Regions from separate parts of the Acidovorax sp. ST3 genome, predicted to be linked through region 2. Evidence: predicted binding sites of a transcription regulator. Region 2 holds the regulator's gene; each other region holds the start of a gene.
What was found. Region 2 encodes FNR, which switches genes on or off when oxygen is low (the NO sensors DNR and NnrR bind a similar motif). Its sites were predicted from a motif close to TTGATNNNNATCAA; they were not measured.
Positions count from the first base shown of each region.

Region 1: the regulator FNR is predicted to act here: its motif matches at 2,644-2,657, upstream of DNK89_RS13625 (universal stress protein).
Region 3: the regulator FNR is predicted to act here: its motif matches at 2,259-2,272, upstream of ubiM (5-demethoxyubiquinol-8 5-hydroxylase UbiM).

Region 1 covers NZ_QKVP01000004.1:205,623-210,341, reverse strand. The annotation lists gene DNK89_RS13640 (TetR/AcrR family transcriptional regulator) at 1-426, shown strand, start outside; gene DNK89_RS13635 (fasciclin domain-containing protein) at 530-1,468, opposite strand; gene DNK89_RS13630 (fasciclin domain-containing protein) at 1,524-1,979, opposite strand; gene DNK89_RS13625 (universal stress protein) at 2,168-2,590, opposite strand; gene DNK89_RS13620 (metallophosphoesterase) at 2,704-3,549, opposite strand; gene DNK89_RS13615 (LysR family transcriptional regulator) at 3,562-4,539, opposite strand; gene DNK89_RS13610 (hypothetical protein) at 4,677-4,719, shown strand, end outside.
Region 2 covers NZ_QKVP01000005.1:264,007-268,725, forward strand. The annotation lists gene ccoG (cytochrome c oxidase accessory protein CcoG) at 1-816, shown strand, start outside; gene DNK89_RS17380 (FixH family protein) at 881-1,159, shown strand; gene DNK89_RS17385 (hypothetical protein) at 1,216-1,509, shown strand; gene fnr (fumarate/nitrate reduction transcriptional regulator Fnr) at 1,609-2,331, opposite strand; gene hemN (oxygen-independent coproporphyrinogen III oxidase) at 2,521-3,903, shown strand; gene DNK89_RS17400 (sulfite exporter TauE/SafE family protein) at 3,909-4,634, shown strand.
Region 3 covers NZ_QKVP01000004.1:231,380-236,098, reverse strand. The annotation lists gene DNK89_RS13760 (class I SAM-dependent methyltransferase) at 1-817, shown strand, start outside; gene ubiM (5-demethoxyubiquinol-8 5-hydroxylase UbiM) at 903-2,174, opposite strand; gene DNK89_RS13750 (hypothetical protein) at 2,353-2,784, opposite strand; gene DNK89_RS13745 (alpha/beta fold hydrolase) at 2,952-3,848, opposite strand; gene DNK89_RS13740 (TetR/AcrR family transcriptional regulator) at 4,096-4,707, opposite strand.

The DNA.
Region 1 (4,719 bases), on a different contig from region 2:
CTGTGCAGTGCCGCCATGGTGCAGATCCTGGGACGGGTGCAGACCTACCTGGCGGGCCTGCCCGCCGACATGCCGCCGCTAGAGAAGCTGCATGCGCTAGTGCGCTGGTCGCTGGAACGTCTGCTGACCAACGAGATGCCCCTGCTGCCCAGCCGCAACTCCACGCTGCGCGCGGTGCTCATGGCCAACAAGGACTACCTGAACGGGCTGGTGGCGGTGAGCGACCAGATCGGGGAGTGGATCACCCAGGCCCAGGCCCAGGGGGTGATCAGCCCCACGCTGCCGCCGCTGGTGGTGCTCTACACGCTGTATGCGCGCGCCTGCGACCCGGTAGTGAGCTTCCTCAAGGAAGGCGGGCAGTATTCGGACGCCGAAATCGTGGACCTGGTGGTGCGCACCTGTTTTGACGGGCTGGCAGCGCGTTGACATGGCGGCACGATAAGCCGCATCGATAAAAAAAGCCCGGCACGCCGGGCTTTTTGCTGTGTGGGTGCTGCGCCGGTGGGGGCGCGCAGCACCTGGGATCCTGTCACTTCGGCAGGATCACCTTGTCCACCACGTGGATCACACCATTCTTGGTGAATACGTCGGTAGCCACGATGTTGCTGGTGCGCATGTTCTGGTCGGTGATCACCAAGCTGGAGTTGATGGTGAAGGTCTGGCCCTGCACGGTGGTGATGGCGGTGTTCACAGGCACTTCGGCCTTCAGCACGCGCGCGGGCACCACGTGGTAGGTCAGCACCTGGGTGAGCAGGGTCTTGTTGGCCAACAGCGCGTCCTTGGTCACGCCCAGCTCGGTCAGCAAGGCAGCAAACGCCGCGTTGGTGGGGGCAAACACGGTGAAGGGGCCAGCGCCTTGCAATGTGCTCACCAGGCCGGCGGCCACCACGGCCTCGACGAGGATGCTGAAGTCCGGCAGGGCCGAGGCGGTGGCCACGATGTCCTTGTCGGCGGGCAGCAGCACCTTGTCCACCAGATGCACCACGCCGTTGCTGGCCTGGATGTCGGTGCTGGTGATGGTGCTCACGCGATTGCGGCCGTCGGTGATCTTCAGGCCGTTGTTCGACTCGATCTTGAAGAAGCCGCCCGACACCGGCGTGATCGCCTTGCCCAGGGGCACATCGGCCCGCATCACCTTGCTGCCCAGCACATGGTAGGTAAGCACGGCGGTCAGCAGGGGCTTGTTGGCCAACAAGGCTTCCTTGGTCACACCCAGTTCGGTCAGCAACGCGGCAAACGCTGCGTTGGTGGGCGCAAACACGGTGAGCGTGCCCGTGCTCAGCGTGGGCGCGAGGCCCGCAGCGACCACGGCTTCGACCAGGATGCTCAGCTCGGGGGTGTTTTGGGCCAGCTCGACGATGTTGCGCTGGGGCTCGTCGTCTCCGCCCCCACAGGCTTGCAGCAGGGTGGTGCTGGCGCCCAGGGCGGCGGCCATCAGGACGGTGCGGCGATTGAATACGGTGTTCATGGCGGCTTCTCCTCGTGAATGGATGGTGGGTGAAAAGAGCGGTGGTGCCGGTGGCTTACTTGGGCATCAGCACCGTGTCGATCGCATGGATCACGCCGTTGCTGGCGGCCACGTCGGTGGCAATGACCTTGGATTGGTCGACCATCACACCCATGCTCGTGCTCACGGTGAGTTCCTGGCCTTGCACGGTCTTGACCTTGCCCGCCTTCACATCCTTGGCCATGACCTTGCCGGGCACCACGTGGTAGGTCAGCACCTTGGTCAGTGCGGCCTTGTCGGCCAGCAGGCCGTCCAGCGTGGCCTTGGGGATCTTGGCGAAGGCTTCGTCCGTGGGGGCAAACACCGTGAACGGGCCGGGGCCCTTGAGGGTGTCCACCAGACCGGCGGCCTGCACTGCGGCCACCAGGGTCTTGAAGTTGCCCGCTTTCACAGCGGTATCGACGATGTCTTGCGCCATGGCGCTGAAGGTGGCGCCAGCGGTCAGAGCGAGTGCAATCAGGGTCTTCTTCATGGGTCGTTCCTCTCGGTTTCGATGGAATTGACACGCCAAGATGGGCGTGGCGCGAATGTATAACCATTTGGTACGAAAGTAAACTAATTGGTTATTCAATAACCATTCAGTCGTAACGAGATGAAAAAAAGCCCTGCAAGGCAGGGCTTTTGGATGGTGTTGCGCGATTGCGCAGCGGAGCTGGACGTTCAGCGAACGATCAGTAGCGGCACCTTGCTGTGCGCCAGCACCTGGGTGGTCACCGAGCCCATCACCAGCGTGGCGATGGCGCCATGGCCGTGCGAACCCATGACCAGCAGGTCGAACTTGCCGGTGTCTGCCACCTTGGCAATGGTCTCGCCCACCGCGCCGACCTTGACGCTGCGCTTGGCATCCACGCCGTGGCGGCCCAGGAACTTGCACACCGGTGCGAGGATTTTTTCGGCTTCTTCCGCGTGGTAGTTGTCCACCACTTCCTTGCCCAGCGCGGCGCGCGCGCGGGGAGGCAGCGGGGCCTGCACCGTCAACACGGTGTAGGTGTGGGTGCCGCCCAGCAGTTCTTCGTGGGTGGCCAGGTAGGCCAGCATTTTCTTGGTGTAGGCGCTGCCATCGACAGCAAGCAGGATGTTCATGGTGTTCTCCGAAAAGGGATGGGGCAGACTACTCTGCGCGGGTGCCTGTTGTCTTGACCTGGGTCATGTTGTTCTGTTCGGCGCGTGGCGGATTCGTACGAACCGCATGCTGATCATACGGTGACCACGCAGCGCGGCTGAAACGCTGCCTGCTCGCCCTTGCGTGCGTAACCCAGCGGGTTGGCCACCACCCGGCACTGCCAGGGCGATCCGTCGCTGCGTTGGCCCTGCGCGGTGTAGTCGCTGGGCGCATGCAGGTGGCCATGCAGCCACAGCGGGGTGTGCAGCAGCAGGTCATCCAGCGCGTTGCAAAACCCTGCTGTGCCAGGCACCAGGCCGTAGCGCGGGTCGGCGCTGCGGAGGCTGGGGGCAAAGTGGGTGACGACCACGGTGGGGCCGTCAAAAGGCTGCTGCAGCACATCGCGCAGCCACTGCTGGCAGACCAGCGCCTGCTCGCGCATGGGCTCGGCCAGAAACGGCTCTGTGTGGCGCGTGCCCCCGGTCTTGCGCAGGTAGAAGTTGGCCGCGCGAAAGGCCTTGTCCCGCAGCTTGAGCCGGCGCGTGAGGTCGGTCGTGCCCTCATGGTCGGCCAGTGCGTCGAAATCGCTCCACAGCGTCGTGCCGACAAAACGCACGCCTTGCAGCACCAGGGTTTCACGTTCGAGCCACGCTATGCCCAGGCGGTCACAGGTCCGGCGCAGCCGCAGGTGCGCGGCATCGAAATCCTGGGCGTCGTACTCGTGGTTGCCGGGCACAAACAGCACGGGGGTCGGCCAGCCCCCATGCTGGGGCAGCGGAGAAAACCGGGCCAGGCCGAAGTCGTCGTCGTCCAGTTGAGAGCCCTGCTGGTAGGAGCCCACGTCCCCCGCCAGCACCAGCACATCGGCGCCAGGGGCGGGCTCAGGCACAAAGTGGGGGTGTGCCTCCAGATGGAGGTCGGACAAAAGCTGGATATTCATCAGCCGTGCAGTCTAAGGCGTGCCGTGCAGGCCCTGCTCCGGAAAGGTGCGCCGTGCTGACCGTGCAAGTGCCTGCAGCAGCCAGGTCATCGCAGCCTGCTGGGGGCCGCGCCGGCGCCACAGGGCATCCACGTGCACGGCGGGCACGTCCAGGGGCAAAGCCCGTTGCACCAAGGCGTCGGCGATGCCGGTCACTGGCACAAAGTGGCGCGGCAGCACGGTCAGCAGGTCCGAGCCCGACACCACCCGACCGGCGGTGAAGAATTGGTTGACCGTGATCACCACCTTGCGCTCGCGGCCCAGCGACGCCAGGGCTTCGTCGATGAAACCAAAGGGCCGGCCCGAAAAACTCACCAGCATGTGCCGCGCTGCGCAGTAGGTGTCCAGTGTCAGGGGCGCGTCGGCCAGAGGGTGGCCCTGGCGCATCACGCACACGTATTCGCCGTCGTACAGCCGGCGGCTTTCAAAGGCGACCACGCCGCCGGACTGTGCCCGCGCCGTGAGGTCGGCCAGTGCCGCTGGAAAGTAACCCACAGCCATGTCGGCCGCCTCTTCTTCGAGCAGACGCCGGGGGTCGCGCGTGGTCAGCGGCAGCACGCGGATGGAGATGCCAGGGGCTTCGCGCTCGATGATCTCCACCAGGGCGGGCACCAACGTCGCCGCCGTGGCATCGGCCATGGCCAGCACAAAGGTGGACTCCGCCGTCGCCGGGTCAAAGTGACCGGGCGCCAGGGACTCCTGCAAATGGGCCAGAGCCTCGCGCACCGGCGGCCACAGGGCCAGTGCGCGTGGCGTGGGCTCCACCCCCTGGCCGCTGCGCACCACCAGTTCATCGCCCATCACGTCCCGCAGGCGCCGCATGGCGTTGCTGACGGCCGGCTGGGTGATGGAGAGCTTGTGCGCGGCCCGGGTGAGGCTGCGCTCCGCCATCACCTCGTCAAAGACGCGCAGCAGGTTCAGGTCCAGGGAGCGGAAGTTCAAAGGGGTCATGGTCGCCCCACAGCATATTCATCACCGATATGAATATCAATGATTCAAAATATAAACTTGAACATGCAAAGGGTAAACCCTAATATCACCCCATCGCCCGGCAATCTCGCCACAAGCGTTAGAAAAGGGAAACCGAAATGACCGCCTTTGCACACGTTGAGTACCCCACCGAACACCCCG
Region 2 (4,719 bases):
TTCTACGGTTTTGCCACCTATGGCAATGCGGGCTTCATGCGCGAGCAGGTCTGCAAGTACATGTGCCCTTATGCGCGCTTTCAGAGCGCGATGTTTGATAAAGACACGCTGATCGTTACCTACGACCCTGAACGTGGCGAGCAGCGTGGTCCGCGCAAGAAGAGCATCGACTACAAAGCCCAGGGGCTGGGCGATTGCATTGACTGCTCGCTCTGTGTGCAAGTCTGTCCGGTAGGCATCGACATCCGCAAGGGCTTGCAGTACGAATGCATCGGCTGTGGCCTGTGCGTGGACGCCTGCAACACCGTGATGGACAAGATGCAGTACCCGCGTGGGCTCATCCGCTATTCGACCCAGAACGGCGTGGCCAAGCACTGGACGCAGTCGCAGATGTTGCGCCGCGTGCTGCGTCCCCGCGTGCTGATTTACAGCGCCGTGCTGGTCACCCTCTGCGTGGCCATGTTGGCCAGCCTGGTGGTGCGCACGCCGCTAAAGGTGGATGTGGTGCGGGACCGCGCTGCGCTCTCGCGCATCGTGGCAGGTGGCAAGCTGGAGAACATTTACCGGCTGCAGATCATGAATGCCACCGAGGGCGAGCAGCGTTATCGCATCAGCGCGCGGGGCCTGGATAGGCTCGAAGTGGCTTCCGAGGCTGAAGTGGACATTGGCGCGGCAGAGTCTCGCTGGGTGGCCGTGCGGTTGCAGATTCCTTATGGTTCCGCCACGCCCGGGTCACATGCCGTTCAGTTTGATGTGCAGGCCGTAGGAGCAGCGGCTCATGTGACGGAAAAATCCGTGTTCCTTGTACCGCGTTGAGCGGTATTCCGGTGGGGCCCTTCGGGGCCGCACTTTGACCGATATTGTTGAGGAGTAAAGCACCATGTCTTCAAACCCTGCCATTGCAACCCCGGCGGCAACCGTACCCTGGTGGAAGTTTGGCCATGTGTGGCTGGTGATTGCCGGGCCTCTGATCGTGATCGTGGCGGGCTTTGTGACGCTGTGGCTGGCGATTTCGCGGCCCGACCCCGTGGTGGCGGAGGACTACTACCGCCAGGGCATCGAAATCAACAAGACACTGGTGGCGCCGGAAAAGAGTCTGGCGCCGGCCCTCAAGGCCCGCAACCACGCGGCCACCCCCGTGCAGGACCAACCACGCTGAAAACCCCAGGGTCGCGCACCCGGGCGACCCCGGCAGCACCAGGAGACAGAACCGATATGTGGACGCAACGCCTGATGTGGATTGCATGGCCCGCCTTTTTGATGGCGGGTGTGCTGGAGATGCTGGTTTTTGCCATGGTGGACCCCCAGGACCTGCATTGGTTCGGGCAGCCTCTGGCGCTGTCGCGGCAGGGGGTGTACACCCTCGCATTTTTTGTGTTCTGGGCCATCACCATGGCCACCAGCGCGTTGACCACGCTGCTGTCCATGTCACCGTTTGAGGTCAACCGCTGTCCCGTGCCCGACGGGGAGCGGCCTGACGATTGCCGCAAGACATCATCTTGCTCCTGAGTCTTTTCGCCAGTTGATGCAGGCATGCGGTGCATGCCGTTTTAGAAGAGACAGGCGGATTTTGTATGGGCCCAACCCTCAGCCTAGGAGGGACCGTAATCAGTGGCAGGTCTGCTGGCTGTTCACAATGCGTCGCAGGGCATCGGTGTCAAGGATGCGCACATGGCGCTGTTTGACCTCCACGATGCCTTCTTCCACAAATTTAGAGAAGGTGCGGCTCACTGTTTCAAGTTTGAGGCCCAGGTAGCTGCCGATCTCTTCGCGCGTCATGCGCAGCACCAGTTCTGATTGCGAGAAGCCCCGTGCATGCAGGCGCTGCACCAGGTTGAGCAAGAAGGCCGCCAGCCGCTCCTCGGCACGCATGCTGCCCAGCAGCAGCATCACACCATGTTCGCGCACGATCTCGCGGCTCATGATCTTGTGCACGTGGTGCTGCAGGGCCGTGACTTCGCGGGAAAGTTCTTCGATGCGGTCGAAAGGCATGACGCAGACCTCGGCATCCTCAAGGGCCACCGCGTCACAGGTATGGTGGTCGTTCACGATGCCGTCCAGCCCGATGATCTCCCCCGCCATCTGAAAACCTGTGACTTGGTCGCGACCGTCTTCGGTGGCCACGCAGGTCTTGAAAAAACCGGTGCGGATGGCATACAGGGACGTGAAGGACTCGCCATTGCGAAACAGCGTGCCGCCGCGCTTGACCTTGCGGCGGACAGCAACGACCTCGTCAATGCGCTGCAGTTGCTCTTCGTTCAAGCCCACGGGCATGCACAGCTCGCGGAGGTTGCAGTTGGAGCAGGCGACTTTGATGGTGAGCGGGTTCATAGACACATGGGCTTGGGTTAGCGGTCAAGCATATCGCGCTTGCCGTACACGAACCTGAATACAGGGCGCGGGCAAGCGGCTGACCTTCATCAAATTGTCGCCGTATCGCTTGCGGGTTCACTTGATGCAGGTCAAGGACATGTCCCAGAGCCTACGGCACAGTCAAGGTGTACGCAAGGAAATTTCCCCATGACTGCTGTTTCGCCAGACCTTCTGCGCCGCTTTGACGTGCCAGGGCCCCGCTATACATCCTATCCAACGGCCGACCGTTTCGTGGAGGCGTTTGGTCAGGAAGACTACGTGCTGGCGCTGCAACAGCGCCGCTCGGGCACGCTGGCCAAGGCCATGCCGCTGTCCCTGTACGTGCACATCCCGTTTTGCGAATCCCTGTGCTACTACTGCGCCTGCAACAAGATCATCACCAAGCACCATGACCGCGCCGAGGTCTACTTGCGCTACCTGAGCCGCGAGATCGACCTGCACACCGCGCACTGTGGCGTGGGACAGGTGGTGAGTCAACTGCACCTGGGTGGAGGCACGCCCACCTTCCTCTCCGATGCGGGCCTGCGAGAGCTGATGGCCATGCTCAAGCGCAGCTTCACGCTGGCGCCTGGGGGGGAATACTCCATCGAGGTGGACCCTCGCACCGTCAATGCAGAGCGTCTTGCACTGTTGGCTGAGCTGGGTTTTAACCGGCTGAGTTTTGGCGTGCAGGACTTTGATGCCGAAGTGCAGAAGGCTGTGCACCGCATCCAGCCCGCCGAACAGGTGTTTGCGCTGGTGGAGTCTGCGCGTTCGTTGGGCTTTGACTCGGTGAATGTGGATTTGATCTACGGCCTGCCGCGCCAGACGCCCGAGTCTTTTGACCGCACGCTGGCCCAGGTGGCGCAACTGCGGCCTGACCGCATCGCGCTGTATGCTTACGCGCACCTGCCAGAGCGTTTCAAGCCACAGCGCCGCATCATCTCTGCGGAGTTGCCCACGGGCGCGAGCAAGCTCTCCATGTTGTCGCGCTCGCTCGATGCCTTCATGGATGCTGGATACGCGTACGTGGGCATGGACCACTTTGCGCTGCCCACCGACGCCCTTGCCGTGGCCAAGCGCCAGGGGCGCCTGCACCGCAACTTCCAGGGCTACAGCACGCAGCCGGACTGCGATTTGATCGGTCTGGGCGTATCGGCCATTGGCCGTGTGGGGGCAACCTACAGCCAGAACTCCAAGACGCTGGATGAGTACTACGACTTTCTGGACCAGGGGCGGTTGCCCGTGGTGCGCGGGTTGGCGCTCACGCGCGACGACCTGGTACGCCGTGCGGCCATCATGGCCCTGATGTGCCAAGGGGAACTGTTGTTCGAGCCGATGGAGCAGGCGTGGCTGATCGACTTCCGTCAGTATTTCGCGGCGGAGTTGGCCCAATTGGAGGGCATGCAGGGGCAAGGGCTGGTGCGCGTTGGGCCTGAGGGCATTGAAGTGACCGCGACCGGTTGGTTCTTCGTGCGGGGCATCGCCATGGTTTTTGACCGCTATCTGCAGGCAGATCGCAACCGCGCCCGGTTTTCGCGCATCATCTGATACCTATGCTTGCCACGGTTGGCTGGACTGCTCTGCTCATGGGACTCGCCGGCGGGTCCCACTGCCTGGCCATGTGCTCCGCGCCCTGTGGAGTACTTGTGGGGCAGGGCGGTGCGCCACTGGCGGAGGGCAGTGCCGAGCGGGTGGTGCGCTGGGCGCCACGTGGCGGCGTACTGCAGCGCACCGTAGCCTTTCATGCGGGGCGCCTGGTGGGCTATGCCAGCGCCGGTGCATTGGCGGCCTTGGCCATGGACAGTCTGGCATGGCTGACCCAGCAGACCACCGCGTTGCGTCCCGCCTGGACGCTGATGCACGTGGCGGTGATGGCCTGGGGGCTCATGATGATGGTGCAGTCGCGCCAGCCTGCTTGGGTGGAGCAGGCGGGTCGGTCCGTGTGGGCGCGTGTTCGACCGCTGGTCGGGGCGCCAGGCGGCGTGATGGCGGCCGGAGTCCTGTGGGCCCTGATGCCTTGCGGGTTGCTCTATTCGGCCCTGTTGGTCGCCGCGCTCAGTGGAGGGGCGCTGGAGGGGGCCCTGACCATGGCCCTGTTTGCCGTGGGCAGCGGGGTCTGGCTGGTGGGTGGCCCTTGGGCTTGGAGCAGCCTTCGCAACCGCCTGAATCTCGCACGGGCTCAGTGGGGCACGAGGGCCGCAGGCGCCATGCTGTGCGCGGTCGCTGCCTGGGCGTTGTGGATGGATCTCATTTACAAGCCGTCGCTCTGGTGCCGCTGAACGCGCTGCGCTGATTCGTCCTGTCATCCCCAATCGCCCGCTGGTTCCAAGCGGAGCGATGCCTCAGCCCAAGCTACTGCGGTGC
Region 3 (4,719 bases), on a different contig from region 2:
GCAGCGCGCGCAGCTGCCCCCCGTCCCCAGCACCCTGCTTATCCCGTTGGCGGCGCGTGCCCATGGGGGCCGCTATTTTCCCTGGCTGGACTGCCATGATGCCGTGGCCCCGGCGCTGCTGGCGCAGATGGATGCCGATGTGAGCGGTACCCTGGACGACCTGCACACGGTGCTGCACGTGCTGTGGCGCACCCGGGCCATTCAGGAGGCGGGGCGCGCCTTTTTTGCCACGCACACGCAGACCCTGGGCGTCAACCTGGGGTGTGGGCTGACCCACTATTTCCAGTGGCTGGACGGGGGGGCCAACCAGTGGCTCGATGCCGACCTGCCCGAGGTGATGGCGCTGCGCCGGCCGCTCTTACCGCCGCCGTGCCCGCGCATGCGCCACGCCGATCTGGACCTGTCACACCCCGGCTGGTGGCAGCGGCTGGGGCTGCACACGCAGCGCAGCGCCACGCCGGTGCTGCTGGTGTGCGAAGGTGTGCTGATGTACCTGCCGCCCGCGCAGGTGCACGCCGTACTGGCCGAGTTTGCGCAGCACGCGCCGCCGGGCTCGCGCATGGTGCTGGACGTGATGACGCGCCGGGCCGTGGGCTGCGCGGCCCGCCACGCTAGCGTGCGGGCCACGGGTGCGGAGTTTCGCTGGGGCGTGGGCCGCATGGCGGAGCTGGAGGCCGTGCACCCGCGCCTGCAGTTGCTGCGCGAGCAAAGCGTGGCGGAGGGCTATGGCTGGCCGGGCATTGCCATGGACTTGCTGTTGCGCCCGTGGCTGGGTGCACCGCTGTATGGCCTGGCGACGCTCGGAATCAGGGAATGAAGTCCCACTGAGTCGTCTTTGGCGAATTGGCCGCAGTGTGCTCCACCCGTTACCCGCACTGCGTCAGTTGAAGGGTAGGGCGCGGCTACGGCCTCAGCGCCAGTGCGCGCATCCATTGGGGTGGCTGGCCCGTCAGCTGCCCCACGATGGCCGCCTGCAGTGGCGGCAGGCGCCGCGCCCCCTGCAGCACCAGCTGGCGCAGCAGGCGCGGCACCGGGCGGGCGTCGGTGTACAGACGCACGATGGCGTTGGTGCCCTGGTAGATAGGCCAGGCGTGGCGGTGGTGGCCCTGGGCGTAAGGGGTCAGTGCGTCGGCGCTGCCCATGTCCTGCCCGCGCTGGCGCGCACTCACCAGCGCGGCCGTGAGCCGTTCCACCCCCGCCAGGCCCAGGTTGTAGCCATGGGCTGTGACCGGGTGCATGCCCACGGCGGCGTCGCCCAGCAGTGCGCAGCGGTGGCCTGCAAAACGTTGCGCATACACAGCCACTAGTGGGTAGGCATGGCGTTCGCCCACCAGCGCCATCGCCCCCAGCCGGTCGTTGAACTGGGCCTGGACCTGAGCGGCAAAGGCTTCGGGGCTCTGGGCCATCAGCGCCGCCGCGTCGGCCGCGCCCGCCGTCACCACGACCGAGCACAGCGCGCGCCCCTCTTGCGGGTCATCGGGCAGGGGCAGCACGGCCAGCGTGCAGTCGTAGCCAAAACACTCGTGCGCCACGTTGCCGTGGGGCAGTGCGTGGCGCATGCGGCAGACGATGACGGTGCGGCCAAAGTCACTCATCTGCGCGCCGATGCCCAACTGCCGGCGCGTGGCCGAAAAGCGGCTGTCGGCGGCCACCAGCAGCGGGGCCGTCAGGCGCTGGGCTGGCGCCCCAGCGGTACCGGCCGGCACATAGTCCAGCTCTGCATGCCCGGCCAGCGTGGCTGCGCGCGTGACCTGGGCCTGGGTGACGATTTGAACCCCCGGCGTGCGCGTCGCCACGGCGTAGGCGGTGCGGCGCAGCGCATGGTTGGGCACGATGAAGCCCAGCGCGCCGGGCGCTGCACCCTCCGGGGTCTGCGGGGTGCTCAGTTGCAGCGCGCTGTGCTGGCCCAGCGGGCCGTCGTGTACCTGGGCTTCGCAGATAGTGCCCACCTCATGCGCGGCCAGCAGGCCCCAGCTGCCCAGGCGCTGCAATGTGTCGCCACTGGGGTGGGTCAGCGCGATCTCGCGGCCGTCCGGCGCGGGCGCGGCCAGCGCGCTGTCGCTCTGCTGCTCGACCACGGTGGCGGTGAACCCGGCTTGCGCCAGGGAGGTTGCCAGCGACAGGCCCGCCGGGCCTGCGCCGACGATGAGGACGTCGCTGTGGTGGGTGGTCATGGCGGGAGGAATGCAGGGTGACAAGGTGCCCGCCCCGGGACGGGGGGCCGCGCGCCATTGTGGGCGGGCGGGGTGGGGCACGCTTTGCCCTGCGTCAAGCCATGGCGTGGTGGTGCTATATAAACAATAGCTACTCAGGCATGTGGTTCTAGCGCCTGGGGGCTAAAACAATCGAAACTCAGTCTCTGGCTGCCTTGCGCGGGGTTTTGCTGGACTTCTTTTTGGCCGGGCCTGCCTTCTTGCCGCGCAGGTGCAGCACCCAGGTGACCAGCAGCCACAGGTAGCCCGCCGGGATGCTGTACGCCGCAAAAGCCGCCAGCGACAGTGGAGATGCGGTGATGGAGCGCGGGTTGGCAATGGTCTCCAGCAACTGGCGCGTGCCGGTGCCCAGCGTGGGCGTGGCGTGCTGGCTGCCCGAGCGGGCCATGAGGGCGCCCATGAAGGTGAAGAACTCCATCAGCAGCGCGCCGATCAGAAAGCAGGCCAGCAGGGCCATCAGCTGTGCAAACGCCCGCCGGTTGCCCTTGGCCAGGAACACGATGGCCGACACCAGCCACAGCGCGGGCAACAACAGGACCAGGGCGGGCCAGGCGGACAGGAGAGTGGACATGGGAGACACGGCAGGTAGCAACAGGCAGCAGGGGCCGCTGGTGCGGACACCAGCGATTCATCGGCAGGGCGCCTCCAGGAAGGCGCTCGAGTGCGGATGATAGAGGCTGCCTGTCACCGGCTGATTCCGGCGGGTCGCGCGACCCGTCTGCCACCACCGGCCGACGCTTACGCCGCCACAAAGTCGGCCACGGCCTGCAGCACCTCCGCCTGCTGCAGGATCTTGCGGTGCCCCAGCCCCTCAGTGGCCAGCAGCGCGGCACCCGGAATGTGGTCGCGGTAGGCCTCGCCGTCGGCAAAGCGGTTGATGCGGTCGCCCCGGTCGTGCACCACCAGCGTGGGCAGTGCAATGCGCGGGCCCACGGCCGGGGGCTCGAACTGGCGCATCAGGATGCCCTCGCGCGCCTCGATGCGCCGTTGCATGGCGGCGCGGGTGCGTTCGGACAGGCCAAACACCTGCGCGAACAGGCGCGTGTATTCGTGCGGCGAGGTGGGCGGCGCCAGCAGCACCAGCCGCCCGGTGGCCAGGCCCCGGCTGGCCGCATGGGCCGCTGCGTTGGCCGCCAGCGAATGGGCCACCACGGCGTGGGGCGCCGAGTCCTGCGCGTGCAGGCGGGCGGTGGCGTATTCGATGGCACGGGCGAACTGCGGCAGGTTGCTCACGCGGCCCCGGCTGCCGCCGTGTGCGGGCAGGTCCACCAGTACCGGGCGCAGGCCGCGCGCGGCCAGGGCGTCGGCCAGCGGCAGCATCTGGCGCGCATGCCCGCCCCAGCCGTGCAGCAGCAGCACCGTGGGGCCGTGCGGCTGGGCCTGGGGCAGGTACAGCGTGATCTCGGCGTCTTCAAACGCCAGGCGCTCCGTGCGCCAGTGGCCCGGTGGCACGGCGCTGCGGCCCGGTTTGCGCAGAGGCAGGGGCGTGCCAAACAAGCGGTAGGCCGCGCGCACGGCCAAGGTGGGCCACAGGCGTTCGGCCGTGCCCAGCGCCACACGCAGCAGGCGCATGCCGGGGTGCTCGCCGTAGAAGCTGGACGTGGCCTGCAGCGCGGCGGATGGGGAGGTGTTCATGGTGGGGCTCCAGGAGGGAGATGGGGGTAGATGGGGGAGGTGGACCGGGCGGACGGTCAGTAAAAGATCCAGTCCCGGTTGCTGCGCGGGAGGCTGGTGAGGGTGCTGCGCAGCGACCGGATGGCGCCCACTGCGGCCGCGATGGCGGCGATGCCCAGGATGATCAACATGGTGGTTCCTTTCTTCGCACGGTTGTGCGAAATTGGGACATAAAAAACAAGAGCACTCCCTGGCACACCACCGCGTATCAAGCGGGGGAGGGGAGGTAACTCTTGACGAGGCGCGCCCAGGACGCCTCGGTGCGTGCCACTGCCTGCGGATCGCGCAGGAAGCGAACGTCGTGCAACAAGCCCATGATCAGGCCATAGATCTCGCCCACCAGCTGGTCGGGGGATGTGTCGGCCGCCAGGTGCCCGGCCTCGATGGACTGGATCACGGTGCGGCGCAATGCGGCGCGCCAGCGGGTGATTTCAGCGTGCAGCAGGTCGCGCAGCTCGCCCTCGCGGTCGTCCAGCTCGAAGGCGCCTGCGGTGTAGATGCAGCCCGTGAAGGCCTCCACGTCGCGCGTGCGGGCAATCCAGCGGCGCAGGATCTCCTGCAGGCGCGGCAGGCCCTTGGGCTGCTGCATGGCGGGTACGAACACATCGGCCAGAAAGCGGCGGCCAAACTCCTCGATCACCGCTTTTTGCAGCGCCTCGCGCGAGCCGGCCCGCGAGAACACGCCGCTCTTGGACAGGCCCACGCGGTCTGCCACGGCCTGCAGCGTGATCGACTCCAGCCCCTCGGCCGCAGCCAAGTCCAGCGCCGCGCCGACGATGGCGGCGCGGGTGAGTTCGGCTTTCTGGGTTTTGGCGTCCATGGGTGCAATTTA